DNA from 2 places in the Methylocystis borbori genome. Region 1 is predicted to be linked to the other one. Evidence: predicted binding sites of a transcription regulator. Region 1 holds the regulator's gene; the other holds the start of a gene.
What was found. The regulator PhoB, encoded in region 1, activates phosphate uptake and scavenging genes when phosphate is short. The targets are predictions, from matches to a motif close to TGTCATNNANCTGTCAT.
Positions count from the first base shown of each region.

Region 2: a site for PhoB is predicted at 9,561-9,577, ahead of V3H18_RS08295 (OprO/OprP family phosphate-selective porin). Genes of this name have one in related genera too.

Region 1 is NZ_JAZHYN010000016.1:22,718-34,779, forward strand. Features, by position in the region: gene V3H18_RS07280 (Hsp33 family molecular chaperone) at 1-681, opposite strand, end outside; gene argF (ornithine carbamoyltransferase) at 681-1,625, opposite strand; gene V3H18_RS07290 (aspartate aminotransferase family protein) at 1,625-2,821, opposite strand; gene V3H18_RS07295 (GcrA family cell cycle regulator) at 3,241-3,759, shown strand; gene phoB (phosphate regulon transcriptional regulator PhoB) at 3,906-4,652, opposite strand; gene phoU (phosphate signaling complex protein PhoU) at 4,649-5,365, opposite strand; gene pstB (phosphate ABC transporter ATP-binding protein PstB) at 5,389-6,180, opposite strand; gene pstA (phosphate ABC transporter permease PstA) at 6,177-7,019, opposite strand; gene pstC (phosphate ABC transporter permease subunit PstC) at 7,034-8,023, opposite strand; gene V3H18_RS07325 (hypothetical protein) at 8,022-8,264, shown strand; gene pstS (phosphate ABC transporter substrate-binding protein PstS) at 8,310-9,353, opposite strand; gene V3H18_RS07335 (ATP-binding protein) at 9,509-10,576, opposite strand; gene V3H18_RS07340 (lysylphosphatidylglycerol synthase domain-containing protein) at 10,605-11,678, opposite strand; gene V3H18_RS07345 (four-helix bundle copper-binding protein) at 11,949-12,062, shown strand, end outside.
Region 2 is NZ_JAZHYN010000019.1:22,193-34,254, forward strand. Features, by position in the region: gene hemN (oxygen-independent coproporphyrinogen III oxidase) at 1-89, shown strand, start outside; gene V3H18_RS08255 (hypothetical protein) at 180-569, shown strand; gene V3H18_RS08260 (ATP-dependent DNA helicase) at 692-1,786, shown strand; gene V3H18_RS08265 (hypothetical protein) at 1,878-3,071, opposite strand; gene V3H18_RS08270 (hypothetical protein) at 3,263-3,796, opposite strand; gene V3H18_RS08275 (HNH endonuclease) at 3,827-4,399, opposite strand; gene V3H18_RS08280 (TCR/Tet family MFS transporter) at 4,768-6,000, opposite strand; gene V3H18_RS08285 (porin) at 6,292-7,926, shown strand; gene V3H18_RS08290 (tetratricopeptide repeat protein) at 8,029-8,790, shown strand; gene V3H18_RS08295 (OprO/OprP family phosphate-selective porin) at 9,636-11,561, shown strand; gene V3H18_RS08300 (hypothetical protein) at 11,747-12,034, opposite strand.

The sequences.
Region 1 (12,062 bases):
CGCCTCTTCTTCCAAGAGCCCTTCCGGCGCGCCGCCGCCCGGCGCGTCTCCCGGCGGCAGATCGCGCATGCGCGCGCCGCCAGTCGGAAGATATTGCAGCAGCAGCCCGCCGGCGCGCCAACTCCTTCCCTGCGGCGTGACGCTTTCCGCCACCGCGAGGCGCACGAAGGAAGGTATCTGCTCCGACTGGCGGAAATAAATATGCGCCGCCTCGGCAAGGCTCTCGCCTTCCAGAGGCACGACGCCCTGATAGCGCGCGGCGTCCTCCTCGCGCTCGATGGTGAGGGCGAGATGGCCGCGCCCGAACAGCGCCGCGGGCGAGGCGTCGCGCAGCTTCTCGACGCGCTCGAGGTCGAAGCGCGCGAAGCCGCGCAGCTTTCCCGGCGCGTCGTAATCGACGACGAGCATGTCCACGGGGCCGTCGCTGCGCGTCTGCAATTGGAAGCGGCCGTGGGATTCGAGGATCGAACCGAGGAGCGCCGCGAGCGCGACGGCCTCCCCAAGCAGACGCGCGACCTGCGGCGGATAGGGGTAATGGCTCAGAATGGAATCGACCGTGGGTCCGAGGCGCGCGAGCCGGCCGCGCAGATCGAGCGGCTCGACCGCGAAGGGCAGCACCCGGTCGTCTTCGGACGTCGAGGCGGCGGGCCGGCTTGGCGCCGGCGCGTCGCGGCGCGCCATCACGCCTGCCCCGGCGCGAGGCACCAGCAGAGCACGCCCTTCTGGACGTGCAGCCGGTTTTCGGCTTCATCGAAGACGACCGACTGCGGCCCGTCGATCACCTCCTCCGTGACCTCCTCGCCCCGATGCGCCGGCAGGCAATGCATGAAGACCGCATGTTTCGCGGCGGCGCGCATCAGCTTGGCGTCGACCTGATAGGGCGCGAGCGCGGCGCGGCGGAACTCTTCGTCGGCGTCGCCCATCGACACCCAGCAGTCGGTAATGACGGCGTCCGCGCCCGCGACCGCCTCATAGGCGTCGCGCATGAGATTGACCGCCGCGCCATTGGCCTTCGCCCAGGCGACGATCTCCGCCGATGGCGCAAGCTCGGCCGGCGTCGCGACATTGATGGTGAATCCGAGCCGCGCCGCCGCGTGAATCCAGCTCGCAAGCACATTATTGGCGTCGCCGCTCCAGGCGACCGTGCGGCCCTCGATCGGCCCGAGGCGCTCCTCGAAGGTCAGCACATCCGCCATCACCTGGCAGGGATGCGAGAATTTGGTGAGGCCGTTGATGACGGGGATCGTCGCGTAACGCCCGAGATCGACAAGATCGTCATGCGAGAGAATGCGGATCATGATCGCGTCGAGGAAGCGCGACAGGACGCGCGCCGTGTCGGCGATGGTCTCGCCGCGCCCGAGCTGCATTTCGGCGCCCGTCAGCATGATGGTCTCGCCGCCAAGATCGCGCATGGCGACGTCGAAAGAGACTCGCGTGCGGGTCGAAGGCTTGTCGAACACCATGCCGAGATATTTGCCCGCGAGCGGGCGCTCTTGCGGCTCGACGCCTTTGACGCGGCGCGCCTTCAGGGATCTGGCGATCTCCAGAATGCGGCGCAGCTCTTCGCCGGAATGATCGGAGAGATCGAGAAAGGAGCGCGGACGCGTCACCGAATGCGCGGTCATCACGCCGCTCCCACTTTCTCGGCCGGGGCGGCGAGGCGCGCGCAAGCGGCCGAGAGCCGGGACACGGCCTCGGCGATGTCGGCTTCGTCGATGATGAGCGGCGGCAGCAGGCGCACGACATTGTCGCCGGCGAGCACGGTCAAGAGCCCCTGCGCGCGGGCGGCCGCCGCGAAATCGCCGTTGGGGATGCGCGTCTTGAGCCCGAACATCAAGCCTTCGCCGCGCACCTCCTCGATGATCGCCGGATAGCGGTCTTCAAGCTCGGCGAGCCTTTGCCGCAACAGCGCGCCAAGGCGCGCGACGCGCGCGAGGAAGCCCTCGCCCAGCACGATGTCGAGCACCGCCGCGCCGACCGACGCCGCCAGCGGATTGCCGCCGAAAGTGGAGCCATGCGCGCCGAGCGTCATCCCCTTGGCCGCTTCGCGCGTCGAAAGACAGGCGCCGATCGGAAAGCCGCCGCCAAGTCCCTTGGCGAGCGCGGCGATGTCGGGCGCGACGCCAGCATGTTCGCAGGCGAGGAATGTGCCGGCGCGGCCGACGCCGCATTGAACCTCGTCGAAAACGAGCAGCAGGCCGCGCGCGTCGCAGAGCGCGCGCAACTTCGTCAGAAAGGCGGCGGAAAAGACGCGCAAGCCGCCTTCGCCCTGGATCGGCTCCAGCAGGACGCCCGCCGTTTCATTCGTGATCGCGGCTTCGACCGCCTCGAAGTCGCCGAAGGGAACCTGGTCGAAGCCCTCGAGCGGCGGACCGAAGCCTTCGAGATATTTGGCGTTGCCGCCGGCGGCGATGGTCGCAAGCGTGCGGCCGTGAAAGGCGCCCTCGAAGGTGATCAGCCGATAGCGCTCGGGCTGGCCGTTCGCCGCATGATATTTCCGCGCGGTCTTGATCGCGCATTCCACGGCCTCGGCGCCGGAATTAACGAAGAAGACAAGATCGGCGAATGTCGCCGTGCAGAGACGCTCGGCGAGACGCTCCGCCTGAGGGATGCGATAGAGATTGGAGACGTGCCAGGGGGACTCGGCGGCGCGCTTCAAAGCCTCGACGAGATGCGGATGATTATGGCCGAGCGACAGCACGGCGACTCCCGCGCCGAAATCGAGATAGCGGTCGCCGTTCTCGGCGGTCAGCCACGCGCCTTCTCCGCGCGTGAAGGCGAGATCGGCCCGCGCATAGGTCGGAAACAGCGCTGACGTCAAAAGTCCTGCTCCATCAGGCCCGCCGCCGCAGGGGCCAGAAAAACAAAGCGCCGCCTTTTTAGGGCGGCAGTTCAAGACGGGATTTTAAGCTTGCGGCGCGGCGCGGTCAAATCCATGGCGGGCCGTGGTTTGTCGGCGGCGAACCGCGGCGGCAAGCGAGGCTTTGGAGAAGATAAAAATGAGTCTCATGGGCGCCGCCCACAGCGAAAGACTGTTGAGAACCCCCTCTTGCGCTTGCCAGCGGGACTCTCGCGTGATTCAAAATAAATCCATGAGTTTTTAGTGAGCGCCCGCGGCGTGGGTTGGGGCGCGTTCTCTCGAGTGTTGATGCGCGTTTCATCGCCGCTGCGCCTAAACGCCAGCGCTGCGGTCGGGGAAAGACTCCGATCCGCGCTCGACCCGATGGAGGGGAGAATCCAATGTCATGGACCGACGAACGCGTCGAACTGCTGCGCAAACTGTGGACCGACGGCTTGAGCGCAAGCCAGGTGGCCGCTGAACTTGGACCCGGCATCACGCGCAACGCCGTGATCGGCAAGATTCATCGCCTGGGACTCGCCGAGCGGGCGAAGACGGCGGCGGCGCCACGGCCGCGCGCGGCCAAACCGCCGCGTCAGAACCAGGCGCGCATGAACGGCGCGCCCACGCATGGCAATCTCGCTTTGGCCTTCGCGCCGCACGCCCTCGCCGCGCCCCGCGTTGCGCGGGAGGAGGAAGTGGTCATCCCCATTTCGGAGCGCGTGACGCTGATGGAGCTGCGCGAGTCCATGTGCCGCTGGCCGATGGGCGATCCGACGACGCCGGAATTTCGTTTCTGCGGCGGCAAGGCGACGGTCGGCGGCGGACCCTACTGCGGCTATCATGCGCGGGTCGCCTATCAGCCGGCGCAGGACAGACGCCGCGCGCGCGATCAATTGCGGGCGCAACGCTACGCGTGATGCGCGGCGCGTCGCGCCGTCTACGCGCGAACGGCTCGGCGGCGTTCGCGATGCGTAACGAACGTCATGGATGTCGCTCAGGATTTCCGCTCGGGACTGCGCCTCGGCGGGAATGACGCCAAGCGCATGGATCAATCAGATCCGTATCAGTCGTGTCCGAAAGTCTCGTCGAAGGAATAGCCGGCGCCGCGCACGGTGCGGATCGGATCCTTTTCGCGGCCGCGGATCAGCGCCTTGCGGAGCCGGCCGACATGCACGTCGACCGTGCGCTCGTCGATCTCCGCCGACATGCCCCAGACGCTGTCGAGAAGCTGCGCGCGGGTGAAGACGCGGCCGGGCTTCTCCATGAAATATTCGAGCAGCCGGAATTCGGTCGGGCCGAGATGGATTTCACGCCCGCCGCGCCGCACGCGGCGCGTGTCGCGGTCGAGGTCAATGTCGCCGAGCGTGAGCTTAGACGCGACGCGCTCGGGACGGGCGCGACGCAGCAGCGCCCGCACCCGCGCCATGAGCTCTGGCGTCGAGAAGGGCTTGACGACGTAATCGTCGGCTCCGACCGAGAGGCCGCGCACGCGCTCCCCTTCCTCGCCGCGAGCGGTGAGCATGATCACCGGCATGTCCCTCGCGCTGTCGCGCGCGCGCAGGCGCCGGCAAATCTCCAGGCCGGAGACGCCCGGCAGCATCCAGTCCAGAATAACAAGATCGGGCGGCGACTCGGCGAGCCGCAGCTCCGCTTCGTCGCCATTGTCGACATGCTCGACCTGATAGCCTTCCGCCTCCAAATTATAGACCAGCAGCGTCGCGAGCGAGGTCTCGTCCTCGACGAGGAGAATGCGCGGCGCGCGATCGCCTTTCCCGTTCCGCTGAAGGACTGCGGAAGTCGTTTCGTTCATTGCGCCGCCTCGTCCTTGACCCCGAAGTCAGGTGCGCGCGATTTGGGCCGCTCCACCGGCATCGCCTCTCCGGTGACGAGATAGACGACAGTCTCGGAAATATTCGTGGTGTGGTCGCCGATCCGCTCGAGATTTTTCGAGCAGAACAGAAGATGCGTGCAAAAGGAGATGTTGCGCGGGTCCTCCATCATGAAGGTGAGGAGGTCGCGAAACACCGAATCCTCGAGCGCGTCGAGATCGGTGTCGTTTTCCCAGACCGCGCGCGCCCGCTCGGTGTCGCGCAGCGCATAGGCGTCGAGCGCGTCCTTCAATTGCATGGCGGCGATTTCGTGCATCGACTTGAGGCCGACGATGGCGCGCGGCACGCGCGCCTCCGAGGCGATCTTCAGCGTGCGTTTGGCGATGTTCTTGGCGAGATCGCCGACCCGCTCTATGTCGCCGGAGATGCGGATCGCGGCGATGCATTCGCGCAGATCCACCGCGAGCGGCTGGCGCCGCGCGATGGTGAGAATGGCGTTCTCCTCGATCTCGCGCTGCAGCGCGTCGAGCCGCGGGTCGCTGGAGACGACGCGATGGGCGAGATCGATGTCGAAGGCCGACAGCGCGTCCATGGCCTCGGCCAGCATCTTCTCCGCGACGCCGCCCATTTCGGCGATGCGCCGGCCGAGGGCTTCGAGGTCACGGTCATAGGATTTGACGATATGGTCGCTCATGAGCGCCGTCCTTGGATCGCTGGTTAGCCGAAACGGCCGGTGATATAGTCGAGCGTGCGCTTTTCTTGCGGCTTGTTGAACACGTCGTCGGTCTCACCGAATTCGACAAGCTCGCCGAGATACATGAAAGCGGTATAGTCGGAGACGCGCACCGCCTGCTGCATGTTGTGCGTGACGATCGCGATGGTGTAGCGGGAAGACAATTCGTCGATCAGCTCCTCGACCTTCGCCGTCGAGATCGGATCGAGCGCAGAACACGGTTCATCGAACAGAATAATCTCAGGCTGCACCGCCACGCTGCGGGCGATGCACAGGCGCTGTTGCTGGCCGCCGGAAAGACCGAGTCCGCTGGTCTGGAGCTTGTCCTTCACCTCATCCCACAAGGCGGCGCCGCGCAGCGCGGCCTCGACGCGGGCGTCCATGTCGGCGCGCGGCAGCTTCTCGTAGAGCCGGATGCCGAAAGCGATGTTTTCGTAGATCGACATCGGAAAGGGCGTCGGCTTTTGAAAGATCATGCCCACCCGGGAGCGCAACGCGTTGAGGTCGATCGCCGGATCGAGAATATTTTCGCCGTCGAGCAGCACCTCGCCTTCGGCGCGCTGGCCGGGATAGAGATCGTACATGCGGTTCAGGACGCGCAGCAGCGTGGACTTGCCGCAGCCCGACGGGCCGATGAAAGACGTCACCTTATTCGTGTATAGCGGCATGGTGACGTTTTTGAGCGAATGCGACTCGCCGTAGTAGAAGTCGAGATTGCGCATCGAGACTTTGGTCAGCGGTTCCTTTACCTGGGCGATTTGAGCAGCGGCGTTCATTTCGATTTCCTCCGCCCGGCGCTGAGGGCGCGGGCCGCGATCGAGAGAGCGAGAACAGCGACGGTGATGAGCAGCGCGCCCGTCCAGGCGAGTTGCTGCCAGTCCTTGTATGGCGAGAGCGCGAACTGGAAGATGACGACAGGCAGGCTCGCCATCGGCGCGGCGAGGTCGCTGCTCCAGAACTGGTTGTTGAGGGCGGTGAACAGGAGCGGCGCGGTCTCGCCGGAGACGCGCGCGATGGCGAGCAACACGCCGGTGACAAGGCCGGCCTTGGCGGCGCGATAAGCGACCTTGCCGACGACATGGGAGCGCGGCGCGCCGAGCGCCGAAGCCGCTTCGCGCATCGACCCCGGCACCAGCAGCAGCATGTCCTCGGTAGTGCGCACGACGACGGGAACCACCAGCAAGGCCAGCGCCACGGCGCCCGAGATCGCCGAGAAATGCCCGATCGGGTGAACGAGGATCGTATAGACGAAGAGACCGACGACGATCGAGGGCGCGCTGAGCAGAATGTCGTTGATGAAGCGCACAACCACCGTCAGCTTCGTATAGCGTCCATATTCCGCCATGTAAGTGCCGGCCAGCATGCCGAGCGGCGTGCCGATCGCGACGCCGATGAGCGTCATGACGAGCGATCCGGCGATGGCGTTGAGCAGGCCGCCGTCCATGCCCGGCGGCGGCGTCATTTGGGTGAAGACGGCGGGCGAGAGGCCGCGCACGCCCTCATAGACGAGCGAAGCGAGGATCAGGAACAACCAGAACAGGCCGAACACCGCCGCCACCCAGCACAGGGTGATGGAGATGGAGTTGGCGCTGCGGCGTGAGGCGTAAAGCGACATGACTTCGATCTTTCTCACGCTGCCTTCCGCTCGATCCGCATCAGCATGTAGCGCGCGAAAGCGAGGACGATGAAGGTGATGACGAAGAGGATGAGGCCGAGTTCGATCAGCGCCGATGTGTAGAGGTCGCCGACCGCCTCGGTGAATTCATTGGCGATGGTCGCGGAAATGGTCGTGCCCGGCGCGAGCAGCGAGCCTGATATCTTATGCGCATTGCCGATGACGAAGGTGACCGCCATCGTCTCGCCGAGCGCGCGGCCAAGACCCAGCATCACCCCGCCGATGACGCCGACGCGCGTGTAAGGCATGACAACGTAGCGCATCACTTCCCACGTCGTCGAGCCGATGCCCCAGGCCGCCTCCTTCAGCACCGGAGGCACGGTTTCGAACACGTCGCGCGAGATCGACGCGATGAAGGGCAGGACCATGATGGCGAGGATGAAGCCCGCCGTCAGCGTGCCGATGCCATAGGGCGGCCCGGCGAAAAGCGTCGAGAAGATCGGAATGTCGCCGAAGGCCGAGATCAGCGCCGGCTGCACATGCTGCTGCAGGAAGGGCGCGAGCACGAAGAGGCCCCAGATGCCGTAGATGATCGAGGGGATGCCGGCGAGCAGTTCGATCGCCGTGCCGATCGGCCGGCGCAGCGAATAGGGGCAAAGCTCGGTCAGGAAGATCGCGATCCCAAGGCCCACGGGCACGGCGATCAGCATGGCGATGACGGAGGTGAGCACCGTGCCGTAGATCGCCGGCAGCGCGCCGAAATTCTCGGTGACGGGATTCCAGGATTGCGAGACGAGGAAGCCGATGCCGAACGTCTTCATCGCCGGCCAGGAGCCGTAAACGAGCGAGATGATCACGCCGCCGAGGATGACGAGCACGATCACCGCCGAGGCGCGGGTGACCTGCAGAAACACCCGGTCGACGAGAGCCAGCCGGCCGAGGACGCGCGTTCGATCCACCGCGACGATGGGCGACGCCGATTGCTCCAGAACAATATCCGACATGTGCGAATCCGCCTCCTGCCCGGCTCCATTGGCTTCGCGCCGGTTCGGTTCGATCGAGAACATCCGCTCCACTCCCGACGCCGGGCTTTCCGTCGAGCGGCGCCTTTCGCGCGCTTTCCGATCGGACCGACATCATCCGATCGACCAGAAATCCCTCCAGATCGATCAGCCTGAGCAAGTTCCGAAAAAGTCTGTCAACTTTTTTGAGAAACTTGCTCCGGCCAGTTCCGGCGGCCGCTGAAGCCGCCGCCGGAAAATCGATCATTCGCGCGGCGCGCGCGCCGCATCAGTGCGACAGAGGCTTGCCGTCCGCGCCCTTCACGCCGGCCCAGCTCTTCTTGATGAGTTCGACCACCGGCTTGGGCATGGGAATATAGTCGAGCTCTTCCGCGGCCTTGCCGCCATTGGCGAAGGCCCAGGCGAAGAATTTCAGCGCCTCTGCCGTCGCGGCTTCGTCCTTGGGCTCCTTGGGGAGAAGGATGAAGGTCGCCGCAGTGATCGGCCAGGACTTGGCGCCGGGCTCATTGGTGAGGATTTCGTAGAAGCCCTCGGCATGCGCCCAGTCGGCGCCCGCCGCCGCGGACTGGAAGGACTCGCTGTTCGGCGCGACGACCTTGCCGTCCTTGTTGATCATCTTCGTATAGGTCAGCTTGTTCTGCTTGGCGTAGGCGTATTCGACATAGCCGAGCGCGCCCTTGGTGTTGGCGACGTTGTTGGCCACGCCCTCATTGCCCTTGGCGCCGATGCCCACCGGCCATTCGACCGAAGTGTTCTCGCCGACCTTGGTCTTCCATTCGTCGGAAACCTTCGAAAGATAGTTCGTGAAATTGAAGGTGGTTCCCGAACCGTCCGAACGATGCACGACGACGATGGGCTGCGACGGCAATTTCGCCTTGGGATTGAGCTTCTTGATCGCCGGATCGTCCCACTTGTCGATTTCGCCGAGGAAGATCTTGGCGAGCGTCGTCCCGTCGAGCGTCAGATCGCCGCCGACGATCCCTTGGAGATTGATCACCGGCACGATGCCGCCGATCACCTGCGGCCATTGGATGAGGCCGGAAGCGGCGAGATCTTCGGATTTGAGCGGCTGGTCGCTCGCCCCGAAAGTGACGGTGCGCGCCTTGATCTGCTTGATGCCGCCTCCGGAACCAATCGACTGATAATTAAGGCCGTTCCCGGTTTCCTTCCGATACGAATCCGCCCATTTCGCATAGATCGGATAGGGGAAGGTCGCCCCCGCGCCGGAAATATCCAGCGCGTTCGCCACGCCCGCCATAACGGCGAGAGCGAGCGCTGCGCCAACGCCGCGCTTGAAGATCGTCGAGAGCATTTGAAGGTCTCTTTTCAGCTCGAGAATGGATGCGCGATGCGCCCCGCGCCATCGCGAGGCGGAAACTAGCGGCTCGACAATAGGGTTTTGTGACGTTTACATTACAATAATATGACAGAAATTCTTATTTTAATTCAATGTGTCATATCAATCTGTCATATGACGTCGCCGGCAGGCAGAACCACCCGAAAAAGCGTCCCCTCGCCAAGCGCGGATTCAATCGACAGGCGCCCGCGATGGCGCAGCACGATATGCTTGACGATGGCGAGGCCAAGACCCGTGCCGCCCTTCGCGCGGCTCTTGCCGGCGTCGACCCGGTAGAAGCGCTCGGTGAGCCGGGGAATATGCTCGGGCGCGACGCCGGGGCCATGATCCCGCACCGTTAGATGAACGAGGGCGCCCTTGCGCGAGAGCGCGATCTCGACCGATTTCTTCGTCGCGTCGTCGCCGCATCCATATTTCAGCGCGTTCTCGACGAGATTTTCGACGACGCGCGCCAATTCGTCGCGATCGCCCGGCGCGACGACATTGGGGGCAAGATCGAGATGGATCGTCATCCCATTGTCTTCCGCCATTTGCGAGAGCGTGTCGACGATATGCGCGACGAGAAGCGTGAGATCGACCGGCGTCGCCGGACGAACATGCATGTGCTGCTCGATGCGGGAGAGCGACAGAAGATCGTCGACGAGGCGCGCCATGCGCTGCGCCTGCTCGCGCATGATGCCGAGGAATTTTTCGCGCGTCGCGGCGTCGTCGCGCGCCGGGCCCTGCAATGTTTCGACGAAGCCGAGGAGCGAGGCGAGCGGCGTGCGCAATTCATGGCTGGCGTTGGCGACGAAATCGACGCGCATGCGTTCGACGCGCCGGGACTCGGTCAGATCGCGCAGGCTGATCATGGCGATCGCGTCCAACCCCTCGATCTCGACCGGCGCAATATGCGCTTCGAACCAGCATTCGACCGGGAGTCGCTCGACCCAGACGGTTTTTTCCGCCTCGCCCCCGGCGAGCACCCGCGCCACGGCGTCGAGCATGTCGGGCGAACGCAGGCTGCGCGACAAGGGTTCGTCGAGGCGCACGGCGGGCGCCAAGGCCTGCGCGGCGGCGTTGGCGGCGGCGACGCGCGTCTCCGCGTCGATGAGGAAAATCGGTTCGGGCAGAGCGTTGATCGCCGCCGCGAGGAGATCTATCGCCTGCTCGCGCCATGTCGGCTTTTGCGTCACCATCGGCATTGAGGCTTGCCCTGCGCGTCGCTCAATTCGAACGTTCTTCCATAATGCGCGTGATCGTTTCGCGCAGCGACGCCCAGCGGCGCGCGCCCTCATCCGCGCCCAGAACCGCGAGCGCGACGACGAATGGAATAAAGTAATAAATCACCCGGAACAGGAGAAGCGAGGCCAGCACGCTTTCCTGCGACGCCCCCGATAGGGCGTGCAGCATGGTCGCCTCGAAAACGCCGATGCCGCCCGGCGCATGGCTGATGACGCCGAGGATGCAGGCGACGATATAGACCGCGACGAAGGGCATGAAGCTGAGCTCCACCCCCTGTGGCAGCAGCACGTAAAGCGCGCCGGCCGCGCAACAGAGATCGGCGACGCCAAGCGCGAGCTGCGCGAGCGTCGGCGCGAGGCCGGGCAGATCGAGAACATGGCCGCGCAGACGGATGAGCCGGCGCTCGACCGTCACCCAGAGAAGATAAAAGGCGACGCCCGCGAGAACGAGAATGCCGAGCCCGACATGGACAAAAGCCGGCGCGCCGTCGAGCGCGGCGAGCGCGCCGGCGCCGTAAACGAAGCCGACGCCCATCATCAGCGCCATGCCGAGCCAGAAGGTGATGCCCGCGAAAATCGTGATGTTCGCCACCTGCAGCGCGGTGACGGCGACGCGCGAATAGATCCAGTAGCGAACCGCCGCGCCGGTGACGAGCGGGAAGCCGAGATTGAAGGAAATGGCGTAGCTCGCGAAGGAGGCGAGCGCGGCGACGCGATAAGGCGCCCGGGCGCGCGTCTGATGCAAGGCGACGACGTCGTAGCCGGTGAGGAAGAAATAGGAGAGCGCGGAGAGCGCAAGCGCGGAGAAAATCTGGCGAAAGCTCGTCGCGCGAAAAGCGCCGGCGAGATCGGCGTAGCTCAAGTTGGAGAGCGTCTTGCCGAGAATATAGGCGGCGAGGGCGAAAAGAGCGAGGCTCGCCGCGACGCCCAGCCCGCTCGGCGCGCCTTTGGAGAAGCCGCGCTTCAGGCTCTCGAAAAAGCCGCTTCGGCGGGGCGCAAGGACCATGGGCAGGCCGGGAGTCCGAAATTTGATGAAATCGCTTTCGCGCGGCGTCATGTCGTCCGCGCCTCCGAGTCGCGTTTCAGTGCCTCAATCCGCTTGCTTGGCAACCAATTCCTCCGAAGCAACGTCTCCATGCCTAATTATGTCATATTGCAATCATGTCAGGCCGATGACCTACTCCCCGCAACGACAATAATTGAGCTCGGCCGAATACCGCCCCGTCAGAGCAAGAAGCATCCACGATCGCAAAAAACTTGATCTTTGAGGCCTTCGAACTAGCTGCGTGAAGAGGCCGTAAGCGAAGACTGCGGGAAGGAGCCTATCATGCACATGATGTCGAGGGAAATGCAGGCCTGTATCGACGCCTGCCTGAGCTGCTATCAAATGTGCTTCGGCATGGCGATGACACATTGCCTTGAAAAAGGCGGCGACCATGTG
Region 2 (12,062 bases), on a different contig from region 1:
CGCGCGGAAAGCCTTTCGTGCGCCTTGCCGCGGCGGCCTTCGACGCCTATCACCAAGCTTCGCCCGCGCGCCATTCCGCGGCGGTTTGAGCGGCGGCGCACTCGATTTTCTTGAATTGACGCATTTTCCACGCCGAACCGGCTCCACTTCGGCGGAAAATGCTCTTGAAGGAGGCGTTGATGACGCCGCTCACCCTGTTTCTCGCCAAGCTCATCGGCGCCTATGCGCTCATCATGTCGGCCTGGATTCTCGCGCGCCGCGACGTGGCGGCGCAAATGATCGAGCGCGTGTCGAACGAACCTTCGGCGATCGCGCTCATCGGCATGGTGAGATTGGCGATCGGGCTCGCCATCGTGATCGGCCACGATTTATGGAGCGGCAGCCTCGCGATCCTCGTCACGCTTGTCGGCTGGGTCACGCTGGCGAGCGGATTGCTGACGCTGTTCCTGCCGCCGCAAATGGTGCGCGAGATTTTCGCGCGCATGCGCTTCGAGAAACGTTATCCTCTCTTCGCGCTTATTTCCTTCTCGCTGGGCGGCGCGCTGCTGATTGTCGGCTTCAGCGGATAAGTTCGACGCGCGTCGACGCCGCGCCTTCGCGCTTCCCTTGAAGGGAGGATGTGTAGATCCGTCCTTGTTCGCCGCCGCCGGCTCCGGCATCGTGGCGCCTTCGCGATTCGAACCCGCAGCCCATGCCCGTCTGGACGCCCGAACAGGATCAAGCGCTGACCGAAGTCGCGCGCTGGCTGGAGACGCCACGCGGGCCGCAGGTCTTCCGCCTCTTCGGCTACGCCGGCACGGGGAAATCGACGCTCGCGCGCCATCTTGCGGAACATGTCGACGGCGATGTCGCCTTCGCGGCCTTCACCGGCAAGGCGGCGCTGGTCATGCGCTCCAAGGGCTGCAAAGACGCGCGCACCATCCACAGCCTCATCTATCGCGCGACCGATTCCGAGACCGAGGAGCCATCCTTCGTCCTGAATGAGGAGAGCGACGCGGCGCGCGCCAAGCTCATCGTCATCGACGAATGCTCCATGGTGGACGAGGAGCTTGGGCGCGATCTTCTCTCCTTCGGCAAGAAGGTGCTGGTGCTCGGCGATCCGGCGCAATTGCCGCCGGTGAAGGGCGGCGGCTTTTTCACGGAGGCCGAGCCCGACGTGATGCTCAAGGACGTGCATCGGCAGGCGGCGGATAATCCGATCATCCGGCTCTCCATGGCCATTCGCGCCGGCGAAGCGATCGAGAAAGGCGTCTTTGGCGACACGCGCATCGTTGCGCGCGAGGCGCTCGACCCGACGCTCGTCACCGGCGCCGACCAGGTGCTTGTCGGGCTCAACAAGACGCGGCGCGCCTATAATGGCCGGCTGCGGCAGTTGCGCGGCTTTACCGGCGAACTGCCGCAATCGGGAGAGAAGCTCGTCTGCCTGCGCAACAATCGCAAGAAGGGCTTGCTCAACGGCGCGCTGTTTACGGTCAAAAGCGCCGGCGCGCTGCGGCGCGGCAAGGTGCGCATGCTAGTCACGCCGGAGGAGGGGGAGGCGGGCAAGTTCCAGCGCGTCGCCGTCATTCCGCAATTCTTCGGCGCCGAGAGCGATATCCCTTATGCGCTGCGCAAGGATTCGGACGAATTCGATTTCGGCTATGCGCTGACGGTGCATAAGGCGCAGGGCTCGCAATGGGACGATGTGACGCTCTTCGACGAATCCTTCGCCTTTCGCGAGCATCGCGCGCGCTGGCTTTACACCGGCGTCACGCGCGCCGCGAAGAGACTGACGCTGGTGACGTAACGTCCTCTGCCGTTGATCCGTTTCGATGTCGTTTCCGACGCTTCGCGATCGCGAATGACGCCTTACGCAAACCGCTCAACCCGATCGAATGTCACTTGCCCCAGGCGTCGATGGCCTCGGAGAAAATGCGTTCGCCCGACGGTCCCTTCTCCATATTGATCGTCGCGGCGCGTCCGTCGTTGAGCTGCAAGGGAAGATCCATGGCGGCGAGCGTGCGCAGCAGCGTGACGTTGCGCGCCTCGCGGTCGCCGCGCATCAGACCGATGAGGAAGTTATTGTCGGTGATCGGCACGGGAATGCCCGCGACCTGCTCGCCTGACTGCGCATCGGCGCGGCGCATCTGAATGGGTCCGATCGCCTTGACGCCGCCGAGCGGACTATCGGCCGCCGGCATGAAGGAGACGTTGATCGTATGCGAGGCGGAGAGCGTCGCATCCGTATTCTTGCGGAACAGCAGCGTCATCTTCAGCTTCGCGTCCGGCACGTCGACGTCGGCTCTGACCGCCGAGCCGACAGGCTCCCCGGGGCCGCCGACATTCTCGAGCCGCCAGACGACCGCGGCATTATAAATCTTGTCGACCTTGGTCGGTTCGCTGAGCGAGCCGACCCACATTTCCGCCTTTTGAGCGACTGGCGCAACGGGGCCGCGCTGGCTCGCGACCGGCCCCTTGGCGGAGGTCTCGCCATCGCCGCCGACGCGATCATTGATCTTGCCGGAGGCCGACCCCTCCGTCGCGGCGTCATCCGGCTTCAGTTTGGCGAGGTCTTCGGGCTGTTCGCGCAGTTGGAAGGCCAGAAAGCCGACGATGGCGACGAGCGCCACGACCACGCCCACAATGGAGAAGATGAGGCGTTTCGAACGCCGCGGGGCAGGGGCGGGCGGCAAGGGCGCCGCGGGGCGCTGCGGTTCGCGCGGCGGCGCCGCTTCTCGTTCGTTGAGCGCGGCGGCGTCTTGCGCCTCGCGCCGCGCAAAGGGCGCTTCGCGCGGCTTTGACGGCGGCGCCTCGGCTGGCTTTACGGCTTCCCGCGCACGCGCCGGTTCGGCCGCGGGCGTCGTCGCCGGCTGCGTCCCTTTCCCGGAGAGCTCCTGTTCGATGCGGGCGATGGCCTCCTCGAGCGCGCGCCCTTCCGCGACAATGTCGGCGTCGGCGACAGGCGGCTGAATGCCGCGCAACTGATTGAACAGCGCCTTGCGCGCGCGCTCATAGACCGTCTGCCGAGCGTCTGGCGTCGACTGTGGAAGAGCGGCGACCGCCCGGGCGATCAATGAGTGGTAGTCTGCCATGGTCGGTTAAGAGCATTTCCGGCTGGGAGCGTCAATCCTGACGCCCTTTGCGATTGCAGGAGATTCAGGGGATTTCGAGGCGCCTACGCCCCATTCGACACTGTCTCATACGCGCGCCTTGAAAAGGTCTTGAAAGGAACCGCGGAGGATCGGGGATCGCGCCGCGTCCATTAATTTGGAGCGATTTCCTATCAATCGGACGATTTCGTCCGATCGGAAAGCGGGCGGGACGCCGGACGTGCGTCGAGGCGCTCGGGCGCCGCCGGCGCGGCGATCAGCCAATAGACCGCGCCCGTGACCGCGCCAGTAAGAAAGAACAACAGGGCGATGCGGCTTTCGAGCGGATTTGCCTCCCTTGTAGGCTCGAGCCCTTTCGCCGCGCGGGCGATCCAGGGCGAGGCGCCGGCGAGCGTCGCGCTGACGCCCGAATACCAAACGAGCGTCCGCGCGCCGGCGATTTCGCCGATCAACGCCGCGACGGCGAGCGGCGCGACGCAGGTCGCGACGACGATCGCCCAAAGCACGAAGCCGAAAGCCGCGAAAGGGGTCTCGGAATCGCCTTCGCGCAGTCCCTCGTCGATGAAGGCGAAAACGCCCGCGATCGCCGCCTCGAACCCGAGTTCGCGCGTCGCCGGATCGAACAGCGCCGAGACGAAGAGAAAGATCGCGCCGACGCCGATGGCGACGACGAAGCCGAAAGCCATGACGATGAGGCGACGAATCATCGATGCGATCTCGACGGGAGGGCGCTGGCCTTACGGCTCCAGCACCGAATCCCAGTAGAGATAGTCCATCCAGCTCTCATGGAGATAGTTCGGCGGAAACCGTCGCCCGTTGCGATGCAGATCGGCGATGCTCGGCTGATAGGGCGCCTGCGCCGGCGTCATATGCGCTTCATTTGGAAGGCGGTCGCCCTTGCGCAGATTGCAGGCGGAGCAGGCGGCGACGACATTCTCCCAGGTCGTCGCCCCGCCCTTGGAGCGGGGGATGACGTGATCGAAGGTCAGTTCGTCATGCTCGCCGCAATATTGGCAGGTGAAGCGGTCGCGCAGGAACACGTTGAATCGCGTGAACGCCGGCTGCCGCGTCGGCCGCACATATTCCTTGAGCGACACGACCGAGGGCAGCCGCATCTCGAAGCTCGGGCTTTTGACCGTCTTGTCGTATTCCGAGACGATGTTGACCCGGTCCAGAAACACCGCCTTGATCGCGTCCTGCCAGCCCCATAGCGAGAGCGGATAGTAGCTGAGGGGCCGGTAATCGGCGTTGAGGACGAGCGCGGGACAGGCCTGCGGCGACACGGTCTGTTGACGGAAGTGAGCGGTCACCCTTTGCCTGCCTCTCGGATTGAGAAGGGCCTTTCGGACCGCGCCAAGGTCCAGGCCTTTTGCGTCGGCGCATAGTTTACAGGGAGGACGACAGAGTTGTGAAGGCGCCGCGAAAAGTTCCGCATGGCGCCGCAGCGCCGACGCCTCAAAGTTAAAAAATTGTTTAGAGAGCGTAGGTTAACGAATAGATTGCCAATTATTCGTGAAATATATCATGATTAGCTTGGTTTATTGGAAATAGACGCCATTTTAATAAACTCGTCAATTGTATTCCATCAACGAAAAAAAGTATTAAAAATGTCGGCTGGCGTCGCCTGCGACGCTTTTATTTGGCGCTTGGCGCGGGGGCGCGCGTCTTGCGCGCCGGGTTACGCCGAATCCGCCCTGTCGGCGCGCCGCATCGCGGCGGCCGCCGTCACAAGCGCGGCGAGGAGCAGCAGGGCCGAGACGAAATAGCCGGCGCCCGGGAAAAAACCGACGGCGATGGAGCCCGCGAGAATCTGGGTGAAGAAGAGCGGGCCGATCATTCCCGAGACGCCGCGCAGGCTTCCCAGCGCGCCCTGCAGGCGGCCCTGTTCCGAAGCGCTCGCGAAGCGCGTGGCGACGCCTTGAAAAGAGGGATTGGCCATGCCCCAGAGCGCGATGAGCGGCGGCGCCGCCATGAAGATCGCGCCGCTTGGGGCGAAGGCGTAGACCGCGAAGCCGGCGGCGCCGCAGACGAGCGCGACGGCGAGCGTCGTTTTCTCGCCGAGCCGCGTCACGGCCGGCCGCACCAGCGCGCCGGACACGACGGTCTGCGATACGCCGACGATGGTCAGCGCCCAGCCGGTCGTCGCGGCGTCCCAATGATAGCGATATTGGGTATAGAGCACGAAAAGCGCCGGCAGCGACTCATGCGCCAGAAAGGACAGAAATATGGCGCCGGCGATCAGCGCCAGGGCGCGCTTGCGCCATAGAAAATCCAGCGAGCCGAGCACATTGGCGCTCCGCCACCGAATCGTGGGCGTTCGTTTCTCGGGCGGAAGCGATTCCGGCAGGATGAAGTAGCCATAGAGCGCATTGGCGAGACTGAGCGCCGCCGCCGCCCAGAAGGGCAGGCGCAAGCCATATTCGCCCAGCACGCCGCCGATCGCGGGGCCGAGGATGAAGCCGACGCCGAAAGCGGCGCCGATCAGCCCGAACTGGCCCGCGCGCTTCTCGGGCGGCGTGATGTCGGTGACATAGGCGTTGGCGGTCGAGAGGCTCGCCGCGGTGATTCCGGATATCAGCCGGCCGATGAAGAGAAAGGCGAGCGAGGGCGCGAGCGCCATGAAGATGTAATCGAGCCCGAGCCCTAGATTCGACAGGAGCACGACCGGGCGGCGGCCATAGCGGTCGGACAGCGCGCCAAGAACCGGCTGAAACAGAAACTGCATCAGCGCCCAGGCGAAACCGAAAACGCCGGTCGCCCCGGCGGCCGCGCGCAGATCGCCGCCTTCGAATTCGGCGATGAGCATGGGCAGCACCGGGATCATGACGCCCAGCGCCAGCATGTCCAGCGCAATGGTGATGAGAATGAAGACGAACGCCGCTTTGCGGGGCCGCTTCGGCGCAAACGTCATATGGGGCCTTCACGAGGGCGGGATGAATTCCGATAGCAGCGAATCTAGCCGGCAAGCAAGGCGCGCCGCGCCCTTTCGGAGAGGCGAATAAATTCATCCAAACATATAAGAAACAATTTGTCTGTGGCTTGAAAGCCACAAAAAACAAGGGAAAGCGGCGAGGATTGTTGCAAGAGAGCCACAGCTCCGCCGTCGCAGAATGTCACATTGAGTCCAGACCCCCAATTGTCACGGCTCCGTCATGTCCGGCCGGCTTTTCTCCCGCATCACCAATTAGCAGGGGTAAGCCAAATGAAACTCGGAGTTGGACAATACGCGCTCGCCATCGCGGCGTTCGGCCTCTATGCGATGGCCGAGGCCGCTCCGGCGAAGGCCGATACGGCCTCTGAAATCCGCGCGCTGAAGGCGCGGCTTTCGAAGCTCGAAGCCGACGAAGCTCAGGCGAAAAGAGAAGCGAAAGCTGCGGCGCAACATGTGGCCTCGGCCCATGCGGCGCCGGCCGGATCGCCGCCTCCGCCCCAGCACTGGTACGAGCGGCTCAGCCTGCGCGGCTATACGCAGATGCGCTATAACGACATTCTCAACGGCGGGCCGTTCTATAACGACATCAGCACCGTGGGCGACAAATCGGTGGGACCGCGCCAGAACTTCTTCCTCCGCCGCGCCCGAATGATCCTGAGCGGCGACGTTTCCGAACACCTCTATCTCTACTTCCAGAACGACTTCGCGAGCTCGCCGTCGGGCACGTTCTCGAACTCGCCGGGCGCCGCCGTCTATTCAAACTTCGCGCAACAGTCGGTCTATTATTATTATAATCCGGGCGTTCTTTTCCCCTATCCGGGCTATAATCAGGTCGGCAACTACAGCTCCGCGCCCGGCAATTTCGGCCAGATCCGCGACCTTTACGCGGACATCTACTTCGACAAGGACAAGGAGTTCCGCGTCCGCGCCGGCCAGTCGAAAATCCCGTACTCCTTCGAAAACCTGCAGTCGTCGCAAAACCGTCTTGCGCTCGACCGCGCCGACGCCGTCAACAGCTGCTGCAAGGACGAACGCGACATCGGCCTGTTCTTCTACTACACGCCGAAACATCTGCGTCCGATCTTCCGTGACCTCGTTAAGAACAATCTGAAAGGCTCCGGCGATTACGGCATGTTCGCCTTCGGCGTCTATAACGGCCAGGGCGCCAACCGCATCGAACTCAACAAGGGCACGCATCTCGTCGCGCGCTTCACCTATCCTTACGTCTTCGAGAACGGCCAGATCGTCGAAGGCAGCGTCGCGGGCTATACGGGCCGCTTCGTGCCCTATACGACGGGCATCCGGCCGTCTCTTGGCGGGGGCACGAATTGGGCGGGCTTCATTCCGCTCAACATTCCCTACTCGGGCATCGGCTCGGGCTTCACGCCCTATGTCGCCGGGTCGGGATGGAACAATCTTGGCAATTACCAGCTCGCTCAATATGGCGCGACGAACGGCTGGGGACCGGTGGTCGCCAATGGCGCCGGCGTCCAAGACTCGCGCGTCGTCGTCAACGGCGTGATCTATCCGCAGCCCTTCGGTCTGCGCGCTGAATGGAACTGGGGCGTCGGCCCGCAACTCAATGCGACGCAGACGGCGATCGAAGTCAAGCGGTTGACCGGCGGCTATGTCGAAGCGACCTATAAATATGAGGATAAGGAGTTCGGCACGGGCACCTATTTCCCCTTCGTGAAGTGGCAGTATTACAATGGCGGCTCGAAGTTCGATAACAACGCGCCGATGATGCGCATCAACGAATGGGAGGCGGGCATCGAATATCAGCCTCTGCCGGAGCTTGAATTTACGGTGAACTATTCGAAGATGGACCGCACGAACACTCAGGCTGCGCCTTACCGTCAGTTCCAGGCCAATCTGGTTCGCATGCAGTTGCAGTGGAACTACTGATCCTTCGTCGGAAGGCTCGCTGACATCGAACGCTCCCGGCGCCGCCGGGGGCGTTTCCTGCTTTGGAGCTTAAATTTTGTTTCGCCGTGGAAAAGAGGGACGATGTTTGTAAAAGACGCTTTCCCAAGCGTTTTCGGAACGCTCTGGGACAGAAGGCCGGCGACGCGCGTTTTGGCGGCTCTTCTTTGCGCCTGCGCCATGACCGCGGCGCGCGCCGGCGAATATGAAGACGCCGCCGCCGCCGCGCGGCGCGGCGATTTCGCGGCCGCTTTCAAGCAGCTTAAACCGCTCGCCGATAAGGGCGACGCGCGGGCGCAGGCCGATCTCGGGGTGATGTATTTTGCCGGGAAAGGGGTCGCCGCCGACCCCAAGGAAGCGCTGAAATGGACGCGGCGCGCCGCCGAGCAGGGCAGCCCCTCGGCCCAGTTCAATCTCGGCTCCATCTATCTCGAAGGGCAAATCGTCCTGAGAGACGCCAAGGAGGCGATGAAGTGGAATCTCCTGGCCGCCGGTCAGGGCCTCGCCGCCGCGCAAGTGAATATCGCCAGCATGTATTATGATGGCGACGGCGTCGCCCAGGATTACAAGGAAGCGGTCAGATGGCTGCGGCTCGCGGCCGAGCAGGGCGATCCGGAGGCGCAGCTCAATCTCGGCAACATGTATGTCGCGGGGCAGGGCGTCGAGCGCGACTTGCTGCGCGGATATATGTGGACGCGAATCGCGAGCGATTCCTTGTCCATGAGCGACGCCGACAAGAAGTCGCTGCGCGACCTGTCGGCGAAGACCCTGTCGCCGGAGGAGCTCGCCAAGGGGCAGGCGATGGCCGCCAAGTGCCAGGAGTCGAAATTCAAGAATTGCGATTGACGCAGGCGCATGCCTGACGCGGGGAGCGCTCCAGAGACGCTGGAGCGCTCCCTTTATTTTGCGCCTCATTCGACATTAATTCTTTCCGCCCGATCTCTCGCTCTCGGGAGCGCCCGCAGATTTCCACTCTGCGAGAGGCTGATCGACGAGGGTTGTTGCAGCCCCGTTCAGCCAAGTCCGCCACCACGCCCCTCTGGCGATAAGCATTGCGCCCGTTAGGCGGCCATGGACGGCGGGCTCGATCCACGGTCGGCAGGTGAGAAGCCTGCTACTGTTTCGGTTTCCTTCGCCAAAACGCCTTTCCTGCGCTCCCCGAACGCCTTGCGGGCGTGAAGGGAAGAGCGGGCCGTCGCGCCGCTATGCTTGACGCGAGTCCGCTTCCGTCACGGCCGACAATTGCACGCTTATGTTGCCGTAGCATTTCTCAAGAGCATAGTTTATTTCTTGAATATTTTCGAATAGTATATATTTCGTGATATCATTTCCAGTACGTTTCATATCAAAGGTTATTTCGTGACATATATCGCGTTGACACAAAACATATAACAATGAGCGCCTATCGTTCCTACCGGATGAGTCTCATGTTGGATATATAGTACATATGTACGTACATTTTTAAACGTTAGCGTCGATAACCCGTAAAATATGCGAATCATGCGAACGCGAGTACGTACGTCACAATTCAGTATGAGTAGAAACTGTGCCAAATAGGCAACATGCCGGCCTAATATAGGATGTATGACTTACATTGATTGCTTCAAAGCTTAGATTGTCACGCATCTGTCATTCGCCGAAGGTCTAAGTCGCGCTGTCTTCAACAGACAAAACCATGGCGCGAGGCTGACATGAGAATATCGACGAAGAAACAGGCACTTGCCGGGGTGGCGCTGGGCGTTCTGCTTTCGGCGACCGGCGCGAAGGCGGCTGGAGACGGCAGCGCTATCGAGGCGCGGCTACGGGCTTTGGAAGCCGAGATTCACAAGCTGAAGCAGGAAGCGCGGGAGGTGAAATCGCAAGCGCAGCGCGCGACCAATGTCGCCAACGCGGCCGTTGCGAAAGGCCCGCCCGGCCCGCCCCCGCCGCCGCCCGTCTTCGTCAGCTTGAAGAGCGGCCTTCTCATCGAGACGGAAGACAAGGCCTTCGCCTTCAAGATCGGCGGCCGCCTCTTCGTCGACGGAGGCGGCACCGCCGGCTCTCCGGGCAATGGCTGGCAGGGCAATGTTGGTTTTGGCCAGGCGCGCCTCGAGGTCGAAGGCAGGGCGAAGCCTTGGTTTTATAAGATCCAGTATGATTTCGCGAATTCCACAACGCAGCTGTGGAATACAAATCTGCCCAACGCGAACACGCTCACGGGTCTCCAGTTCTGGTCAAGAAACTACGTCACCGACCGCAACTTCCTTTGGGGCGGATTCCGCGATGCATATCTTGGTCTGCAAGACCCGCGTTTGTCTCATCCGCTGCTCGCCGAGCCGGTCTATTTCAAGATCGGCAGCCAGTACGAGTCGTTCAGCTTGGAGGCGTTGGCGTCCTCGAAATATCGCGACACCATCGAGCGGCCGCTTGCGGTCGACGCCATCGCGCCCTTCCGTCATATTGGCGTGGCGGCCGGCATGATCGGCAAAGACAATTGGACCGCTCACTTCGGCCTTTACTCGCTGAGCTTCCAGGATCTCAACACGCGTCCGGTTAATACGTCGTCAGGAAATGTGGGCGTTTTGGTGCCTGCCTATAATGGCTACGGGGTGAAAAACGCCAATTGGTATCAACCCTGGGGAGGCGGCGCCTATTGGGAGACCACCGGCCGCGTAACCTGGGCGCCCATCTTGGACGAGCACCAACTTGTGCATATTGGCGTCGCCGGAAGCTACCATCAGCCGAATAATTCGACGGCCTACAACGACGATCGTAACTCGGCCCCGGGAAATCGCCTCGGGTCGGAAGCCAATATCCTCGGCACGACCTTCCTCGGCACGACCGATCTTTCGTGCGGTCGTTTCCCTCAGCCGGCCGCCTTCGTGACGCCTGCGGTGACCTTCAACCAGTATAACGCCGCAGGCAACTGTATAAAGGATATCGAAAAGATCGATCTTGAGGCCGCATTGTCCTACGAAAACTACTTCGTCCAGGGCGAGTGGCTCATGGCGAACTATAACCGTAACACGTCCGGCGCTCAGCAGTTTGCGCTGGCCCAACTGGGTCAGTTGGGCACTGGCTCGCCCACTCAGGGGCTGTTTATCTCCCCCGGCAATTCCAATTACGTGGCCAGCGGCGGCTATGTGCAAGGCGAGTGGTGGATCACGGGCGAAGAGAAAGCTCAATCCTACGATATGAAAGACAAGAACGGCGTCACGTTTGGCCAGCTGAAGATCAAGGATCCCTTCTCCAAGGGAGGCTGGGGCGCTTGGGGTCTGGTCGGACGCTGGAGCGTTCTTAATCTGAACAACGGGCCCTACCAGGGAGCGTCCCTCTACAACAACCTGGCGGTCGCCAATAACGCTTTCGGTTTGTTCGGGGCCCTCCCGGGAACGCCCGCCCAGATCGCCAATGCGACTCTCCTGCAAAACGTCATCGCGAATTCCGGCGTCTATGGCGGCTACCAACAAAATGTTACGGGTGGCATCAACTGGTACCCGGATAATGGCTTCGCCTTCCAGTTCAACGCGACTCATGTGATGTCTCTGAAATCGCCGTTGAACTGGAACAATCAGTCTTCCTACGAGAGTGGCTCCCACCCGACGTTCCTGGAAATGCGGGCGAAGGTCTACTTCTAGTCCTTGCGTCTCGAAAATTTTCTGCGCCCCCTCTGGGGGGCGCAGAAGCATTTTTGCGGCATTGGAAGATGTCGCGCGATGCGGCCGCCGCATCGTCTCAACGCCGAGCGTTACAGGCGATATAGCGCGCGTCGCGGATATGCGCGGCGGACATCAGGGCGCGAGCAGGCGCCCCGCGGCGAAAATCAACAGACCCGGTCCCAGTCCCAGTCGCGGTCATTATAGACGTAGCAAGGGTCTCCGCCGTAAGTCCGATAGCCGTCGCTCCAATAACCATAGGTGGCGCCCAGCACTGCGGAGGCGAACGCTTCGGCGGGAGCGGCCGCGACTCCGTTGTAGCCGCGATAGGCTTTTCCGCTGGAGCCTCGGCGATAACCTTCCTCATAGCCGGCGTGATATCCGACATCGTAGCTGCGGTGGTAGCCGACGCCATAGCGGCCATGAGAGCCGGCGATCGCTTCTGTCGCAGGCATGGGCAGAGCTGCAGCGATCGCGGCGGAC